4 regions of the Rhodococcus sp. NPDC078407 genome follow, and region 2 is predicted to be linked to each of the others. Evidence: predicted binding sites of a transcription regulator. Region 2 holds the regulator's gene; each other region holds the start of a gene.
The links. Region 2 encodes LexA, which represses DNA repair genes until DNA is damaged. Its sites were predicted from a motif close to CGAACANNTGTTCG; they were not measured.
Positions count from the first base shown of each region.

Region 1: ACIGGF_RS15545 (CoA transferase subunit A) is a predicted target of LexA. The motif match lies at 1,781-1,794, and genes of this name have one in related genera.
Region 3: cofD (2-phospho-L-lactate transferase) is a predicted target of LexA. The motif match lies at 2,286-2,299, and genes of this name have one in related genera.
Region 4: ACIGGF_RS09265 (DUF222 domain-containing protein) is a predicted target of LexA. The motif match lies at 2,342-2,355, and genes of this name have one in related genera.

Region 1 is NZ_JBITUQ010000014.1:49,239-53,432, reverse strand. It holds gene ACIGGF_RS15555 (aldo/keto reductase) at 1-252, shown strand, start outside; gene ACIGGF_RS15550 (3-oxoacid CoA-transferase subunit B) at 305-946, opposite strand; gene ACIGGF_RS15545 (CoA transferase subunit A) at 943-1,704, opposite strand; gene ACIGGF_RS15540 (IclR family transcriptional regulator) at 1,848-2,624, shown strand; gene ACIGGF_RS15535 (hypothetical protein) at 2,621-2,890, opposite strand; gene ACIGGF_RS15530 (DUF222 domain-containing protein) at 3,024-4,157, shown strand.
Region 2 is NZ_JBITUQ010000032.1:28,763-32,956, reverse strand. It holds gene nrdR (transcriptional regulator NrdR) at 1-357, opposite strand, end outside; gene ACIGGF_RS23290 (hypothetical protein) at 458-910, opposite strand; gene lexA (transcriptional repressor LexA) at 1,308-1,985, shown strand; gene ACIGGF_RS23280 (acyl-CoA dehydrogenase family protein) at 2,064-3,206, opposite strand; gene ACIGGF_RS23275 (uracil-xanthine permease family protein) at 3,360-4,194, opposite strand, start outside.
Region 3 is NZ_JBITUQ010000007.1:179,951-184,144, reverse strand. It holds gene ACIGGF_RS10335 (coenzyme F420-0:L-glutamate ligase) at 1-1,052, opposite strand, end outside; gene cofD (2-phospho-L-lactate transferase) at 1,049-2,023, opposite strand; gene ACIGGF_RS10325 (WhiB family transcriptional regulator) at 2,744-2,977, shown strand; gene ACIGGF_RS10320 (metallopeptidase family protein) at 3,017-3,502, opposite strand; gene ACIGGF_RS10315 (DUF3499 domain-containing protein) at 3,575-3,982, shown strand; gene ACIGGF_RS10310 (phosphomannomutase/phosphoglucomutase) at 4,194-4,194, shown strand, end outside.
Region 4 is NZ_JBITUQ010000006.1:179,014-183,207, reverse strand. It holds gene ACIGGF_RS09275 (sodium:solute symporter) at 1-909, opposite strand, end outside; gene ACIGGF_RS09270 (CdaR family transcriptional regulator) at 1,072-2,226, shown strand; gene ACIGGF_RS09265 (DUF222 domain-containing protein) at 2,392-4,194, shown strand, end outside.

The DNA of each region.
Region 1 (4,194 bases), on a different contig from region 2:
GACGACGCCGAACTGAAGCGAATCGCCGACGCGACAGGCAAATCCGTCGCCCAGGTGGTGCTGCGGTGGCACATCCAGCGCGGTAACATCATCTTCCCGAAGTCGGTGACGCCGGAGCGGGTGAAGGCCAACTTCGAGATCTTCGACTTCGAGCTCAGCGCGGCTGACGTCGATGCCATCACTGCACTGGACAAGGGCGAAGACGGTCGGAACGGTCCGCATCCGGACACGTTCGACATGATTCCCGACTGACACGTAACACTGTGGGCTCGAACATCATTCGATGTTCGAGCCTACAGTCATGTTAACGGACGGTCAACGCCGATCCGGTTGCTGCGGTGACCTCTTCTTCGGTCACTCCAGGTGCCAACTCCACGAGGGCGAGCGTTCCGTCTCCGACGACGTCGATGACGGCCAAGTTCGTGATGATTCGGTCCACCACGCCCTGGCCGGTGAGTGGCAGGGTGCAGGCTTTGAGAATCTTCGGATTGCCCTCGCGGTCGGCATGTTCCATGACCACGATGACGCGCCGGGCACCGTGCACGAGGTCCATCGCCCCGCCCATGCCCTTGACCATCTTGCCGGGCACCATCCAGTTGGCGAGGTCGCCGGTGCGTGAGACCTGCATGCCGCCCAACACGGCGGTGTCGATGTGGCCGCCGCGAATCATTCCGAAGCTCAACGACGAATCGAAGTACGCTGCACCGGGATTGACGGTGACGGTCTCTTTGCCCGCGTTGATGAGGTTGGCGTCGACCTCGTCCTCGGTGGGGTACGGCCCGGTGCCGAGGATGCCGTTCTCCGAGTGCAGAGTGACGTTGACCTTGTCGGTCAGGTACCCCGGAATCAGTGTCGGCAGTCCGATGCCGAGGTTGACGTACTCGCCGTCGACCATCTCGGCCGCCGCGCGCTCTGCCATCCGGTCGCGGGTCCATCCTGCGGTCATGCTCGAACTCCTGAACTGACGGTGCGCTTTTCGATGCGCTTGTCCTGGGGGCCAGTGTGGACGACGCGTTGAACGAACACGCCGGGCAGGTGCACGTGGGCCGGGTCGATCTCGCCGGGTTCGACGAGATTCTCGACCTGCGCGATGGTGATTCTGCCCGCCATCGCCGCGAGGGGGTTGAAGTTCATCGCGGTCTTGTCGAACACCAGATTGCCTGCAGTGTCGCCGGTTTCGGCGTGCACCAACGCGAAATCGGCGTTGATCGACTCTTCGAGAACATATCGCTTGTCGCCGAACACCCGAGTTTCCTTGGGCGGCGACGCGATCGAGACGGAACCGTCGGCGTCATAGCGCCACGGCATCCCGCCGTCGGCGATGGGGCTGCCGACCCCTGCGGGGGTGAAGAATGCAGGTACGCCGTTGCCGCCGGCGCGGAGTCGCTCGGCCAGCGTGCCCTGTGGGGTGAGCTCGACCTCGAGCTCGCCGGCCAGGTACTGGCGTGCGAACTCCTTGTTCTCGCCGACGTAGGAAGCAGTGACTCGTCGGATGCGACCGGCTGCCAACAGGATTCCCAGTCCGTAGCCATCGACTCCACAGTTGTTGGAGAACACTTCGAGTTCGGCGGCATCGGTGTTCGCGATGGCCTCGATGAGGGCATCCGGGATGCCGCACAATCCGAAGCCGCCGACCGCGAGGGTCGCGCCTCGTCCGATGTCTGCGACCGCGTCGGCAGCGGACGCGTAGGTCTTTCCAGTCACTTGTAGCTCCTGATGTGTTCGTCGAGCAAACGTAGTGGTCAGTGAACCTGAGCTGTGCCTTTATAGGAAGCACGCGCGGTCATCTGCTCGTCCGGTGAACAGATTCGGATGAGGCGTCCACTGAATGGACGTACGATGCCTGGGTGACGTCATCGGAAGCCAACGCCAGTGTGATCGGAAAGATCTGTTCGTTGTTGCGCGCAGCAGGTGCCGAGGAGCCGTCGGGTGCATCGACCACTGTGCTCGCGCGGGCGACCGGTATCGCACGCCCGACCACGCACCGGCTGCTGTCCACTCTCGCCGACCAAGGATTCGTGGATCGGGACGCCGGCACCGGTCGCTGGTCGCTGGGGCCGGAAATCTACCTGCTGGGGTCCATGGCAGCGCTGCGGTACGACATCACCGACCAGGCACGAAAAGTAGTGCAGGGGTTGGCCACCGAGAGTGGTGAGAGTGCGTTCCTGTCGGCCCGACGGGGATCGGAGACGGTGTGCCTGCTCCGGGTCGAGGGGAGCTTCCCGCTGCGGTCTCATGTGTTGTACGAGGGAATCCGACTGCCACTCGGAGTGGCGTCGGCGGGTCTGGCCATTCTGGCGCATCTACCCGATCGGGAGGTCGACGAGTACCTCGACGGCGTGGACCTGGTGCCGGAATGGGGGGAGAGTCACTCTCACAACGCTGTTCGCGAACGAATTGCCCAGACTCGCACCACGGGATTCGCCGTGAACCCGGCCCTGCTGGTGGAGGGTAGTTGGGGTCTCGGTGCCGCCGTCTTCGATCGAGCCGCCAAGCCGGCGTGGGCGCTCAGTGTGACCGGTGTCGAGACCAGGTTCCGCGAGGATCGGCGTCGCGAGCTGGGCACCCTGCTCCTCGATGCGGCGCACCGACTCACAGTGCAACTGGGGGCGCGGCCTGCTTAGTCTCCCAATTCGTTCAGGACGTCTGCGGCGTCCTGGTTGCCTGCGGCCGCCAACCTCTGCAACTCGGCGCGGTCACCGCGTTCACCGGCAATTTCGACGAGTATGTCGACGGCATCGCTGCTGCCTGCATCGGCAAGGGAGCGGAGTTCGTCGAGGTCGTTGCGGGAACCTGCGAGTTCCACCAACTCGTCGACGGCATCCTGGTCGCCGCGGGATGCGCGTGCGCGCAACTCGGCGAGTTCTGACGTGGATTCGGACTCGCTCATGGTGTGGAGTGTAGAGGGGTCTTCGCAGCTCAGCCGCGGCAATCTCGGCTGTCACGTTCTTGTCGGTGGCTCGGGTTAGTCTTCTTTCAGTTCGAACATCAGTTCTGGTTCGGTTCACTGGGGGGTGAAACCGATGGCAATACCGACCGTGTCACTGGACGCTTTGACCGCTGCCGCGCAAGCAGAAAACCGTCAAGCGGCCCGCAAGATCGCCGCGTGCTATCGCGTGCATTGCAACTGGATCACCCTCGACACCAAGCACAAGCACTACAGCCGATACGGACGCACCGAAATGGCGGTGGCGTTGGGGTGTTCGGCGACTGTTGCCGAGGCGTACATCTCGGTCGGAGTCGCCCTCCACACCCGACTGCCCCTGGTGAAGAAGGTCTTCGAGTCCGGGGAGATCGACCTTCCACGAGTACGGACTGTGTGCCGGATCCTCGACAACCTGTCCGACGACATCGTCAGGTCCGTCGAGGGTGAGATCGTCGAAGCCGCCCGCCGCAATTCCCCCGGTCCGCTCGAGAAGGAGATCTGGGACGTTCTGCTGCGCGTCGCCCCGGAGGAAGCGGCAGCGTTGCGGGAGTTCGCCAAGAGATTTCGCACCGTCACCTACAGTCCCGCCGGGGAATTGGCTCGCATCCGAGCTGAATTGACCGCGCCCGAAGCCGCCGCCGCATGGCAACTCCTCGAGGAGATGGCCGACACCCTCTGCCCGAAGGACCCCCGCGGTAAGAAGGAACGCCTGTGCGATGCGTTCATGGCCCGGATGCACGGCGAACCCCGCCTGGCGTGTCTGTGCCAGCGCGAGGATTGCCCGAAGACAGATGCTGAGCTGCCGGATCGGCGGGTGCCGTTGACGATGGTCACCGTCGATATCGCGACCCTCATCGGACTCCTCTCTGATCCGGCGTACCTGGCCGGCCATGGTTCGATCGACCCCGAACTTGCGCGGGAGTTGGCGCGCAACAGTCAGTGGCAGATCCTGCTCACCGAGGCAGTCACGCTCGCAGAGAAACTCGGCTTGGCGGTGCAGAACGCGGAAACTGGGGAATGGGAACGACGCACCGACGGCGAGACGGACAGGGCTGCAACAGAACCCGAAGCGGGAACGGTGGCGGACGTAGACGCAGACGTAGACGCGGATGCAAAAGGCAGAGGCAGAGGCAGAGGCAGAGGCAGACGCAGTCGAGGACGAGGACGAGGACGAGGACGCAGACGCAGACGAGGAGGCGTATCCGGACACCGACGCCGACGCGGCTGCTGACGCGGGTGCCGATACTGACGATGCTACGAATCAGGAT
Region 2 (4,194 bases):
GACCTCGTCCAGGTCGCGAAGCGGGCCGAGAATGGCCAAGCCCACCTCGTTGCTGGGAATCTCGGCGGAACCGGCGGCGCGAATGGCATCTTCCACCTGCTGAGCCAGGAGATTGAGTGCGTCGTTGTCGACATCTCTCCCCTGGCAGGCCCGGCGTACGCCTTTGACCACTTTCTCGCGGCTGAACGGTTCGGTGACGCCACTGCGCTTCACGACAGCGAGCACTGCGGCCTCGACCGTGGTGAAGCGACGACCGCATTCCGGGCAGGAGCGACGACGGCGGATTGCCTGCCCCTCGTCCATTTCGCGCGAATCGACCACGCGCGAGTCGGGGTGCCTGCAGAACGGGCAATGCATGAAGGAGCCTCCGTCGTAGCCGATGCTCCGACGTCGAACATCTCGGTCGGGGCAGTCAGTCGAGGATACTCAGTCATGACGCACGCAGTGGGACCGGTGGTCATCCGACAGGCGCATACTCGACCACAGCTCCGTCGTGCACCTCGACCACACCGGCCGGCTGCGCGCCGGCATCCGGTGACACGGCCCGGAGATTGGCGATACCGATCAGGCCGGCGGCCACGACGACGACTGCCAGCACCCACAACACCATCGATCGCATCCGAACGGACTGACCGGCGAAGTGCGCCGAGGTCTCGTCGAACTCGCGATCTGCCGCCTCGCGATCGGTGACGTCGGTCCACGACGGCTCCAGCACCGGCAGGCACGGAGTCGTCCGCGCCTCGCGTATCTCGACGGAACTGCGCATCTCGACGGAACTGCGCATCTCGATGGAACTCCGCAGCGCGGGACGAGCACGGCGGCGACGCTCGACGACGGTGGACCGGGTACGGACACCTGCAGTGGTGGGACGATCGGTGGTGATGGTCATCGGAACCTCGTCTTCGCTCATTGGATCGATTGTTCGATCAGGCGTTCGATGGACGCTTGTTCGAAGTTCTATCACGAGCCTCCGACAAAGTCTGTAGAAAACGCGACACGAGTCGAACAGATGTTTGATTCAACAGCTGATACACGCTAGATTCGTGTCAGAAACCACACGCCACACGAGTCGACACCATCAACTCCAGTCCGCGCAGACAGAACCACGCAGACCGGATCCAGAACACCAGCAGGAGGCCGACAGCATGAAGGACCAGACCTCGACGAGGTCGACCACGGGTGCCGAGACGACGGGTTCCAAGACGACGGGTTCCAAGACGACGGGTTCCAAGACGACGGGTTCCAAGACGACCGCCACCACGAAGGTCGCGGCAGGGAAACCGGCCGCGGAGCCGACGCCCAAGGCCATGGAGGTCGGCACCGACATCAGCGCCGGCCTGACGGAGCGTCAGCGCAAAGTGCTCGAGGTCATCAGAGCATCGGTGACCGAGCGTGGCTACCCGCCCAGCATTCGCGAGATCGGCGACGCCGTCGGCCTGACATCGACGTCGTCGGTGGCCCATCAGCTGCGGACTCTGGAGCGGAAGGGATTTCTGCGGCGCGACGCCAACCGCCCCCGCGCGGTCGACGTACGGGGCCTCGACGAGGTGCAGGCAGATCAAGCCGCGGCCGCGGTCGACGGTTCGTCCGAGGAACAGGACCGGTTGCCGACGCCCACGTTCGTTCCCGTTCTGGGTCGCATTGCCGCCGGTGGACCGATTCTTGCCGAGGAAGCCGTCGAGGATGTGTTTCCACTCCCCCGCGAGCTGGTCGGTCAGGGTTCTCTGTTCCTGCTGAAGGTCGTCGGTGAGTCGATGATCGACGCGGCCATCTGTGACGGCGACTGGGTGGTGGTTCGGCAACAGTCCGTGGCGGACAACGGCGATATCGTGGCGGCCATGATCGACGGCGAGGCCACCGTCAAGACGTTCAAGCGATCCAAGGGCGAGGTGTGGCTCATGCCGCACAATCCATTGTTCGAGCCGATTCCGGGCAACAACGCGGCAATCCTGGGCAAGGTCGTCACCGTGATGCGCAAGCTCTGAACTCTGTTCGGACACAACGAAGAAGGGCCGCAGCACACACGCTGCGGCCCTTCTCGTCGGTCCTGAACGATCAGCGGATCACAGATTCAATCCGCGACCGATGATCTCCTTCATGATCTCGGTGGTGCCGCCGTAGATGGTCTGGACGCGAGAGTCCATGTATGCCTTGGCGATCGGGTATTCCTTCATGTAGCCGTAGCCGCCGTGCAGCTGCAGGCACCGGTCGATCAACTTGACCTGATTCTCGGTGGTCCACCACTTCGCCATCGCGGCTTCCTGGACGGTCAACTTGTCGTCGTTGAGCAGTTCGATGAACTTGTCCACCATGATGCGGGTGGCTGTGGTCTCGGTTGCCAACTCCGCCAACACGAAACGGGTGTTCTGGAACTTGCCGATCGACTTACCGAACGCCTTGCGGTCGCGGCAGTACTGGATGGTCATGTCCAGTGCCGATTCCATGGCCGCCGCGGCGACGACGGCGATCGACAGCCGCTCCTGGGGAAGGTTCTGCATGAGGTAGATGAAGCCCATGCCTTCTTCGCCGAGCAGGTTGGCTGCGGGCACTCGAACGTCCGTGAAGCTCAGTTCCGCTGTGTCCTGGGCCTTCATACCGATCTTGTCGAGATTGCGGCCACGCTCGAAGCCGGGCATATCGCGCTCGACGACCAACAGGCTGAAGCCCTGGGCACCCTTTTCCGGGTCGGTGCAGGCCACGACGATGATGAGATCGGCGTTGATTCCGTTGGTGATGAACGTCTTCGACCCGTTCAGCACCCAGTCGTCGCCGTCGCGGACGGCCTTGGTCTTGATGCCCTGCAGGTCGCTGCCGGTGCCCGGCTCGGTCATGGCGATCGCGGTGATCAGCTCACCCGAGCAGAATCCGGGGAGCCAACGCTGCTTCTGCTCGTCGTTGGCCAACTCGATGAAGTACGGCGCGACGACGTCGTTGTGCAGTGTGAAGCCGATGCCGCTGTAGCCGCCGCGGGTGGTTTCCTCGGTGACGATGGCGTTGTAGCGGAAGTCCTTGACTCCGCCGCCGCCGAACTCCTCCGGCGCAGCAGTTCCGAGGAAGCCCTGCTTACCGGCCTCGACCCAGACGCCGCGGTCGACGATGTTCTGCTCTTCCCACTTCGCGTGATTGGGCGCTACGTGCTGTTCGAGAAACTTCCGGTACGACTCCCGGAACAGCTCGTGCTCGGGCTCGAAAAGTGTGCGTTCCACGCAGATCTCCTTGTTCGATGCGCACCGTCGTCGACCACGAGAAAGGGGTGTCACAGCGCGGTCGTCGGTGCGACTGACGTCACCGTTCAACAGTACGTTCGCAGTGCACCGGGGGTCGATGACCAAAACGCGCGCGATCCGTGACCGCCCTCGCTAGCTCCGCCTGCCCGTTCTGCCTCGGGCGAGCGCCGAGACGATCGGGTAGCCGATCAGGATTCCGAGCGAGCCCCACGCGATACCGCCGAGTTCCACCGAGCCGACCGACAGCGTCAGGTCACCGATACCCGCGACGAGCGCCGCGGCGACCACCATGAGATTGACCGGATCGGTGAAGTCGACCTTCGCGTCGGTCCAGATGCGAACGCCCAGCAGTCCGATGAGCCCGTACAGAACCAATGTTGCGCCGCCGATGACGCCGTCGGGCACGGTGAAGATCAGGGCACCGAACTTGGGCGAGAACGCCAGCACGATCGCGGTGACGGCCGCGACCCAATACGCCGCCGTCGAATAGACGCGGGTGGCCGCCATGACGCCGATGTTCTCGGCGTACGTGGTGGTACCCGAACCACCACCGACTCCGGCCAGCGTGGTGGCCAGGCCGTCGGCGATCAGTGCATCACCGGCTACGTCGTCGAGGTTCTTGCCGGTCATTGCCGCTACGGCCTTGACGTGGCCCACGTTCTCGGCGACGAGGACGATCACCACCGGCAGTGCCACCAGAATCACCGAGAGCTCGAACGTTGGTCCGCGGAACTCGGGCAGGCCGATCCAGCTCGCCGCGTCCAGCGCGTCGAGCCGGGCTTGCGCGATGCCACCGGTGACAGCGGCGAACACCCAGCCCACGACGACACCGACGAGAATTCCGAGCCGGCCGACCAGCCCTGGTCCGACCGCTGTGGCCAGCAGGATGGCGACCAGCGTGACGGCGGCGATCAGAGGTTGCGCCTCGAACGACGTGGTTGCGGCCGGAGCGAGGTTGAGCCCGATG
Region 3 (4,194 bases), on a different contig from region 2:
ATGTCGCCGCGGCTCAGTCTCGCGGCGATCCGCTCTTCGCTCAGGCCGTCGTCGGTCAGATCGGCGCGCCACTGTTCGCGCATCGTCTCGAGCAAGCGGCGACGAAGCGCAGGGGTTCTGACCCAGACGAATCGCACCGGGCGAGTGTGATGCGGGGCCGGGGCGGTGAGTGCGTCGGCCACGGCAGCCCGAATCGATTCGGGATCGACAGCGGCGGAGGAGAACTGCCGCACAGACCGCCGTAGCAGGAGGGCCTCGCGGCGGCCACGATCGAGGGCTTCCGCTGTTCCGAGCCAGAAGAGGTCGTCCTCGCCGCCGCGCAACAGCGCCGCCGCGGAGGAGCCGTCGTCGACCGGAGCCAGGCCGCGAACGACGGCGATGGGGACGCCGCCCAGCTTGCCTTTCACCAGATCGCCGGCAGCAGCCAATTCGTCGGCGATCGCGACCTCGGTGACCACGAGCTCGTTGCCCTGACCGTCCTCGGCTCCCGCGTACGCGTGCAGCACCGGTAGGCCCGCGGCACCGATGGCGGCATCGATCTGACCGATGCGCCAGGCGCGGCCCATGGTGTCGGTGACGACCACGGCCACCGTCACGCCCAGCAGGTCTCGCAGAGCTGCGCGCAGGGCCGCCGCGCTGGCATCGGGGTTCTCGGGCAGCAGTGCCAGTTCGCCACCGTCGACGTTGGAGCCGTCGATACCGGACGCGGCCTGAACGATCCCCAGCCGATTCTCGGTGATGAGGGTTCGGCCCTTGCGCGCGACGATGCGCACCGCTTCCTGCTCCACCAGAACTCTGCGGGCTGCGTCCCGTTCTTCCGCATCTCGAGGTGCCTGCACCAACCGCCCCTCGACCTTGGAGACGATTTTGCTGGTGACGACCAGGATGTCGCCGTCGCGCAGCCACGGCGCTCGCTCGGCGATCGCCGCGGCCAGATCGTCACCCGGTCTGAATTCCGGCAGCCCGGTGATCGGCAACATCTCGATCGAGCCACCCGGCGAATGATCGCGCGGCACTGCTCGGATCGACTCGGGCTCAGGGGTTTCGGTCACAGGTCGAGTCCGGCTGCACGAAGCGCGGTACGCGCCATCACGGCTGTGGTCTCGGGGTCGGTCATCAGCAACGGGACCGACTGCACGTCCACTCCGTCGACGACTGCGGAATCGGTGGTGTGTACGAGCCACGCATCGAGAATGCCGGTACCGCTGCGGCTTCCGTAGTGGCGACCCACCGCCTGTGCGGTGGTGTCGACACCGATGACGGACAGGCACTCGTCGGCCATGCCGCGCAGCGGCTTACCGTCGACCACGGGGGACAGGCCGACAACCTTGGCTGCCGTGGTTCGGAGGGCACCGCGAATTCCCGGCACCGCCAGAATTGCACCGACACTCACCACCGGATTGGACGGTGCCAGAATCACCGCGTCGGCTTCCGCGATAGCGTCCAACACTCCCGGCGCGGGGCTCGCCTGTTCGGCACCGATATTGGCGAAACTATGGGTCGGAATCTGAGCTCGATAACGAACCCACCACTCCTGGAAGTGAATTGCGCGTTGCTGCTCACCGCTCGAGTCGTCCGGATCGGTGACGACGACGTGGGTCTCCGATCGATCGTCGGTGACGGGCAGCAGTCGAACGCCGGGTTGCCATCGGTTGCACAGAGCTTCGGTCACGGCCGAGAGGGGAAATCCGGTGCGCAACATACGACTGCGGATCAGGTGCGTCGCGATGTCACGATCACCGAGCCCGAACCAATCCGGATCGGCCCCGTAGGCCGCCAACTCGTCCCTGGCGTTCCAGGTCTCGGCAATGCGGCCCCATCCGCGATCGGTGTCGATCCCGCCACCGAGGGTGTACATACACGTATCGAGATCCGGGCAGATGCGAAGACCGTGCATCCACACGTCGTCGCCCACGTTCACCACCGCAGTGATCTCGTGCTCGGGGTCGTTGCCGAACAGGGATTTGAGACCCTGTAGAAAACGTGCGCCGCCGACGCCACCGACCAGAACAGTAACTTTCACAACGCACGAGCCTAATGGGGTTGTGGCGGTGTCGATCGGCCGCCCACCCCGGCGACGTACCGAACGAGCGGACGGTGTGCGGGTACCAGAACCGCCGCGACACGCACGGGACGGGCTTCGATTCGGGGAGAGCGCCGATTTCGGGCATGGGATGGTATTGGATTTGCGCGATCGGCTTGACCGCGACACACCTGTGCGTGTCTAATCACAGGTATGTCATTCAGTGTTCGCAGCACGAGTTCGATTGCGGCGAACCTGGTTTCGAACACTCGTTCCCTTCCTTTTCGCCCCTTGGTGGACGTCGAGTAGAGGTCGAGGGTCTGAGAGGACGCGAGGCGCGTTCGACTGGACCGGTTCGATCGAATACTTGCGCGGGGCAAGGTGTTCGAGCACACGGAGACCGAAAGTATCTGCGCTATCACAGGTGAGGAGGCGGAAGCGATGTATGACGAGCACGTGACACGTGATCAGCGGGGCGGACCCACTGCACATCTCAGCGCTGTCGACGACGCGCCGCAAACCGAGTCCGACAACGGCGCAGATTCGAGCGTCGCGATCGACGCGGGTTCTGCGTACGTTGCCCACACACTCGACGCCGAGATCGACACCGAGATCGGAACGGATTCCGACAGCGATGACGATGCCGACCTGATGCCGTTCGTGGCCGAGTCCGTTCCGCCGGCGAAGCCGTTCCTCAGTCTTGTCGCTGGTTTCGACGAGATGTTCGAGGAGATCGAGGATCAGTGGCAGGAGCGCGCACTGTGCGCGCAGACCGATCCCGAGGCGTTCTTCCCGGAGAAGGGCGGATCGACCCGCGAAGCGAAGCGAATCTGCCTCGGCTGCGAGGTCAAGGACGAGTGCCTCGAGTACGCGCTCGCGAACGATGAGCGGTTCGGAATTTGGGGCGGGCTGTCCGAGCGGGAACGGCGTCGGCTCAAGCGCGGCATCGGCTGAGCATTCGAACGCCGGCTCGAGATTCTGCGACAACCCCTCTCATTCTGTGGCGCTGCTCGGATCGACCTCGTCGGGATCGATTCCCAAATAGGTCGCCACCTGCTCGACGAGAACTTCGAACAATAGGTCTTCCAGATCTTCCGGGTGCTTCGCCCGACGCTCCAGGGGTCGTCGGAACAGCACCACCCTCGCGCGTGTGGACTCTCCGCGCTTGTCTATCCCGGCCGGAACCAATCTGGACAGCGGAACCGGACCTTCCGCCACCACTTCGGGTGGCCACGTCACGGACTCCGGATCCAGCGCCCTGATCTTCGGCACCTCGTCGACGGCGATGTCGAGCTTCGAGAGTTTGTCGTGCCAACGATGATCGATTCGGGCGAATGCGTCGAGGACCAATCGGTCGAACTTCTCCGCTCTCGAGCGTCGGGCCGGGATGTCCTCCGGCAGGATCGGCCCGCGGATGCCGCGGCCGTGCCGTGCCACGGACCGAGAGGTGATCCGGCGCGCGGGAGAGAATCGAGGCATGAGGGGAGGCTATCGCGCTCGTCCGGTGTGTCGGTCGTTCGGTCGGCTGCACCTACCGGATAGTCTGCATTCGTGAGATCACTGCGTGGCTGCTGCAGGCCTGGTTGCAACCGTTCTGCCGTTGCAACGCTCACATACGTCTACTCCGATTCCACCGCGGTCGTCGGGCCGCTGGCCACTGTGGACGAGCCCCATTCATGGGATCTGTGCGAGATTCACGCGTCGACGACCACCGCACCGAAGGGCTGGGAACTCGTCCGGTACGAGGGTGGTTACTCGACGTCGACGCCCGACGAGGACGATCTGACGGCTCTCGCGGAGGCAGTGCGTGAGGCGGGCCGCGGCGACCGCGCACGTGGCGATGACCGCGAGAGCGATCGGTCGACCTCTCGTCCTTCCGACGGTGAACGCCGATCCGCCCCCGCCGTGCGAACCGGCAGGCGTGGCCATCTTCGAGTTCTCCCCGACCCCACGTCCTGACGTAGCGCACCACGCGTCCGGTCTTGCGGTGTACGAGTCGAGATGTCCGAAATGCCGATACGACTGGCTGGTCCGACCGGTGTCTGGCAAGGTTTCGACCAGGGCCGAAACGGTCGGTGCCGTTCTACCGATACGTGTGTGAAGCGCACCGTCCCCATGCTCTACGGCGCCGAGGTGCGGCGTCGCAAGAACGATCACCAGGAGAATCTTCG
Region 4 (4,194 bases), on a different contig from region 2:
CGGCATCAGATTCGTCACGACGGTCGGTAGTGCCGAATCCGGCTCGATGTCCGGATAGAGCACGAATGCAACCGCTCCGATCGAGGCCGAGATGAAGAAGAAGAAGAACGAGAAGATGCCGGCGGTGACGAAACCCTTACGGGCGTGCGAGGAGTCGGGGGTCGAGAAGGTGCGTTGCGCATACGGAGGAACCAAAGTCTCACCGAGCAGCAGAGCCGCGAACAAACCGACGAACTTCATGACGCTGTACTCGCCCATCAGCGTCAAGTGATCGGAAGGAAGGGCGTCGACGAGAGCCGAAGGCCCACCCACTGCATGTAAGCCGATGAGCAACGTGACGGGGATCAGGACGCCGAGGAAAACGAACTGCAGGAGATCGGTCTGAATGACGGCCCAGGCTCCGCCGAACGCGGAATAGAGGACGGTAATGCCCATACCCAGAATGATCGCCAGTGTCGGCGGAACGTCGAGAGTTGCGTTGACGACCGTACCGATCGCCAATGCCTGTGCGCCCAGAATCCCGGTGCACAACACGATCGACAATCCGCCCGTGATTATGCGAGCGGGCTTGCCGTAGTGCGAATACATAACGTCACCGAGTGTGTGCGCACCCCGGTAGCGTTTGAGCTTGGGAGCGACGAAGAGTCCCACCAGCACGGTCTGGATTCCGAAGGCGCAGAAAGCGAACATGTAGACGTACCCGTCGCGCATCGTCGCCCCGGCGACACCCAACGATGCGCCGCCGCCCAGAAATGCAGCAGCGAGGCTGCCGAAGAAGACTGGCCAGACAATACGATTGCCGGCAACCGCGAAATCATCGACATTCGAGACCTTTTTCATGGTCTGTACACCGACCACGATCAACACTACGAAATATCCGGCTACTGCAATCCAATCCAATACTTGCATGACTTCTCCTCCGTCGGCGATGGAAAAATCGTATGCCGTAGTCTGCTTTCAGGTCTTCATCAAAAAGCCCAGCATCGGCTCCCGTACGTCGATATTCTTGGGCAAGTTGCACACATGCCCAGGTTCGGCGTTACGTCGAAGTTAATCGGACGGGAGTTCGTCGTGCTCAGTAACGAGCTGGCACAACAGATCGCAGTGGACATCACGGAGATCATCGGGCACAACGTGCTGATCACCGACGCCACCGGGATCGTCCTCGGTAGCGGCGAACAGGGCCGCGTCGGACAATTCCACGAGGCGTCGATCGTGGTGATAGAAACCAACAGCACACGTAGTCATTCGAGCGCCGACGTACGAAGCCTGCGAGGCAGCCTACCCGGCAGCACGCTTCCGCTCACCCTCGATGGTCGAGTGGTCGGCACCGTAGGTCTGTCCGGTGCTCCCGAGCTGGTCGAACAGTTCGGTCAGATAGTCAAGCGTCAGACGGAAATCCTAATGAGCGAGGCCAGCCGCATCGGAACCAGGGTCTCCCGCCAGCGCGCCGTCGAAGATTTCCTGCGGGACGTATTCGACTGGCACCGTAGTGACGTGTCGATGCAGAGCGTCGAGAATCGAGCTGCTGCGCTGTCCTTCGACATCGGTATTCCGCGCCGTGTCTTTCTGGTCAAGACCGACAACACGTCGCCGGCGAGCGAGGTCGGCAAGCGAACCGACGCCGACCCTACGACCGCTGTCCTGGAATGGATTCGACACACAGCCGAAACCCCGCAGGAGATACCCGGCAGGCTCTCGCGAAATGTCATCGCCGTGATGACCCCGATGGGGAGCACCACCACCGACGACGACCGTCGCTGGCAGACGCTCGTCGAGCGGGGCAGGGCCAACACATGGTCGATAGCGGTCGGGGTGGGACCAAGCGCGTCCGGCGTAGCTCGATTGAACGCGTCGGCCCAGGACGCGCGCGACGCCCTCGAGCTCGGTCGCCAGGTTTTTCCCGAACGACACATCTACGACATCGACCGGATGCGTCTGTTGCACGCCGTTCGGGCTGTTCCTGACAGCACCCGTCGCCGACTGGTCGACACCGTGCTGGGCGACATCATCCATGCCCCGGACTGGGAAATCCTGAAGCGAACCCTGATGACGTGGGGCGAGAGCGGCTTCAACTCGTCCAAGACAGCCGAAAAGCTCCACCTGCACCGAAACACTCTCGCCTACCGACTCGTCAAGATCAACAAGCTCACCGGGTACACGACCTCGCCCAGCAGCGACTCCGTGCTGTTGTACATCGCCGCGTTGATGCACGACTCGCCCTGATCTCCTCGCTGGGAGAAGCAACGTGTCGGTGGGCAGGTGTATAGGCGCGAGCACATCGATTCCGTTTTGCCACAACACTATTGGTGTTGACGGATGCCTCATTCCCCCGTACTATCGAACACACGTTCTACGTTTTCTTGCAACACTTGCCGGGGGCGACTCAAGATGACTACATCCACATCAGCGCGCAGTCGGTTCGCGGCCTATCTGGGGCCACAATCGAAGCCGTATATCGACAGCGCAGTGCTTTGCGAGATCCGAGACGTAGCGATTCTGGAGAATCAAGCGTGCGCTCGCAAGGTCGCCGTGGCCGCCGTGATCTGGGACTCGTGCATTCATCAGAACGTTCTGGTCGGCGATGTCATTCAGGATGCGGGGAACTATGCAGCGTCCGAAATTGCGCACGTTCTGGGCTGCTCGAAGACCGTCGCGAATTCGTACGCCGAGATCGGCATGGACCTGCGGCTGCGGCTTCCCGCCATTGCGGCCGCATTCGAAGCCGGCGAACTCGATCTGCCCCGAGTCCGTGCGATCTACCGCTGCACTCACAATCTGACGCAGGACGCGGCGACGGCTGTGCAGAGTGAAGTTCTCCACGCTGCCAGACGCTTATCCCCCGGCCCGCTCGCAACCGAAATCTGGTCGATCATGTACCGCATCGCACCAGAGGAAGCCGCCGCTCTTCGTAAGGACCTGGAACGACACACCAACGTCACCTACACCGACAAGTATGTGCTGTCGACACTGAAAGCTGATCTCACCGCAGCCGACGCCGCCGCCGCGTGGCAACTCATCAACGAGATGGCCGCCACCGTGTGTCGACGCGATCCGCGGAACAGAGGGCAGAAGCGAGCGGCGGCGTATGTGGCTCTGCTGCATCAAGAGTCGTCACTGGCATGCATGTGTGAGCCCACCGAAGACCACCCGTGCACGGCCGATACTTCGCGCCCGGATCGGCGTGCGCCGCTGACGGTGATCACGGTCGACCTCGCCACGCTCGCCGGTCTTCTCTCCAATCCTGCTCACCTGTCCGGGCACGGCACCATCGATGCCGAATACGCCCGGGAACTCGCCGACAACGCGCACTGGCAGATCCTCCTTACCGAGGCACGCAACCTGGCCGAGAACCTGGGCTACGGCGAAGACCTCGTATCGCTCGTGGACCTCGACGGCAACACCAGCACCGACACCGACACCGACACCGACACCTACAACACCGCAGACAAAGGTGCCGAAGGCAAGACCGCCAGCAGCAGCGAAGCGAACCACAGTAATCCGAGGGGCGGCCCGAAGAAGCACCGAGGATCGCAGGCACGAAAGGCGAAGAACAGCAGGTCCAAGGGCAGCAGGTCGCATCTGGTGTTTCATCCGCTGGGACGCGGTCGTCGTCGCGTCGGCGGTTCTGTTCCTCGGCCCCCGCGAACACCGAAGTCCTCACAGCCACCGCGAAACACCTGTGTCGCCACGCCGTATCGCGGCACGTACACGTTCGTTGCCGAACTCGAAGCGGCCATCGCAACCGATCCCGCTCGCGGGCTTGCTCCGCACCCTGACGGTCACGGCGGTCTCGTGCTGCCGCCACCCGGCGCGCTCGTCTACCGCCCTGGAACTGCACTGGCCGAACGCATTCGGTATCGCGACCGCACCTGCCGCCACCCGGGTTGCGACGTTCCGGCCCAGAAATGCGAGATCGACCATATCGTCCCGTATCTCCATCGCGATCCGATGACCGGCGGCTGGACGATCGACACCAACCTGCACTGCCTGTGCCGCTATCACCACAGCCTGAAGACCATGGGTCTGTGGACTCCTGTCATGCTCGGCGACGGAGTCGAGTTCTGGATCTCCGACGCCGGCACTACAGCAATCACGGTTCCCGGCACGACGCAACTCGCGGACCTCAGCCATCTACCGAAAATCCTCGCAAAACCGAGAGGGACGTCACCACAGCGTGATTCGCCGACTGCG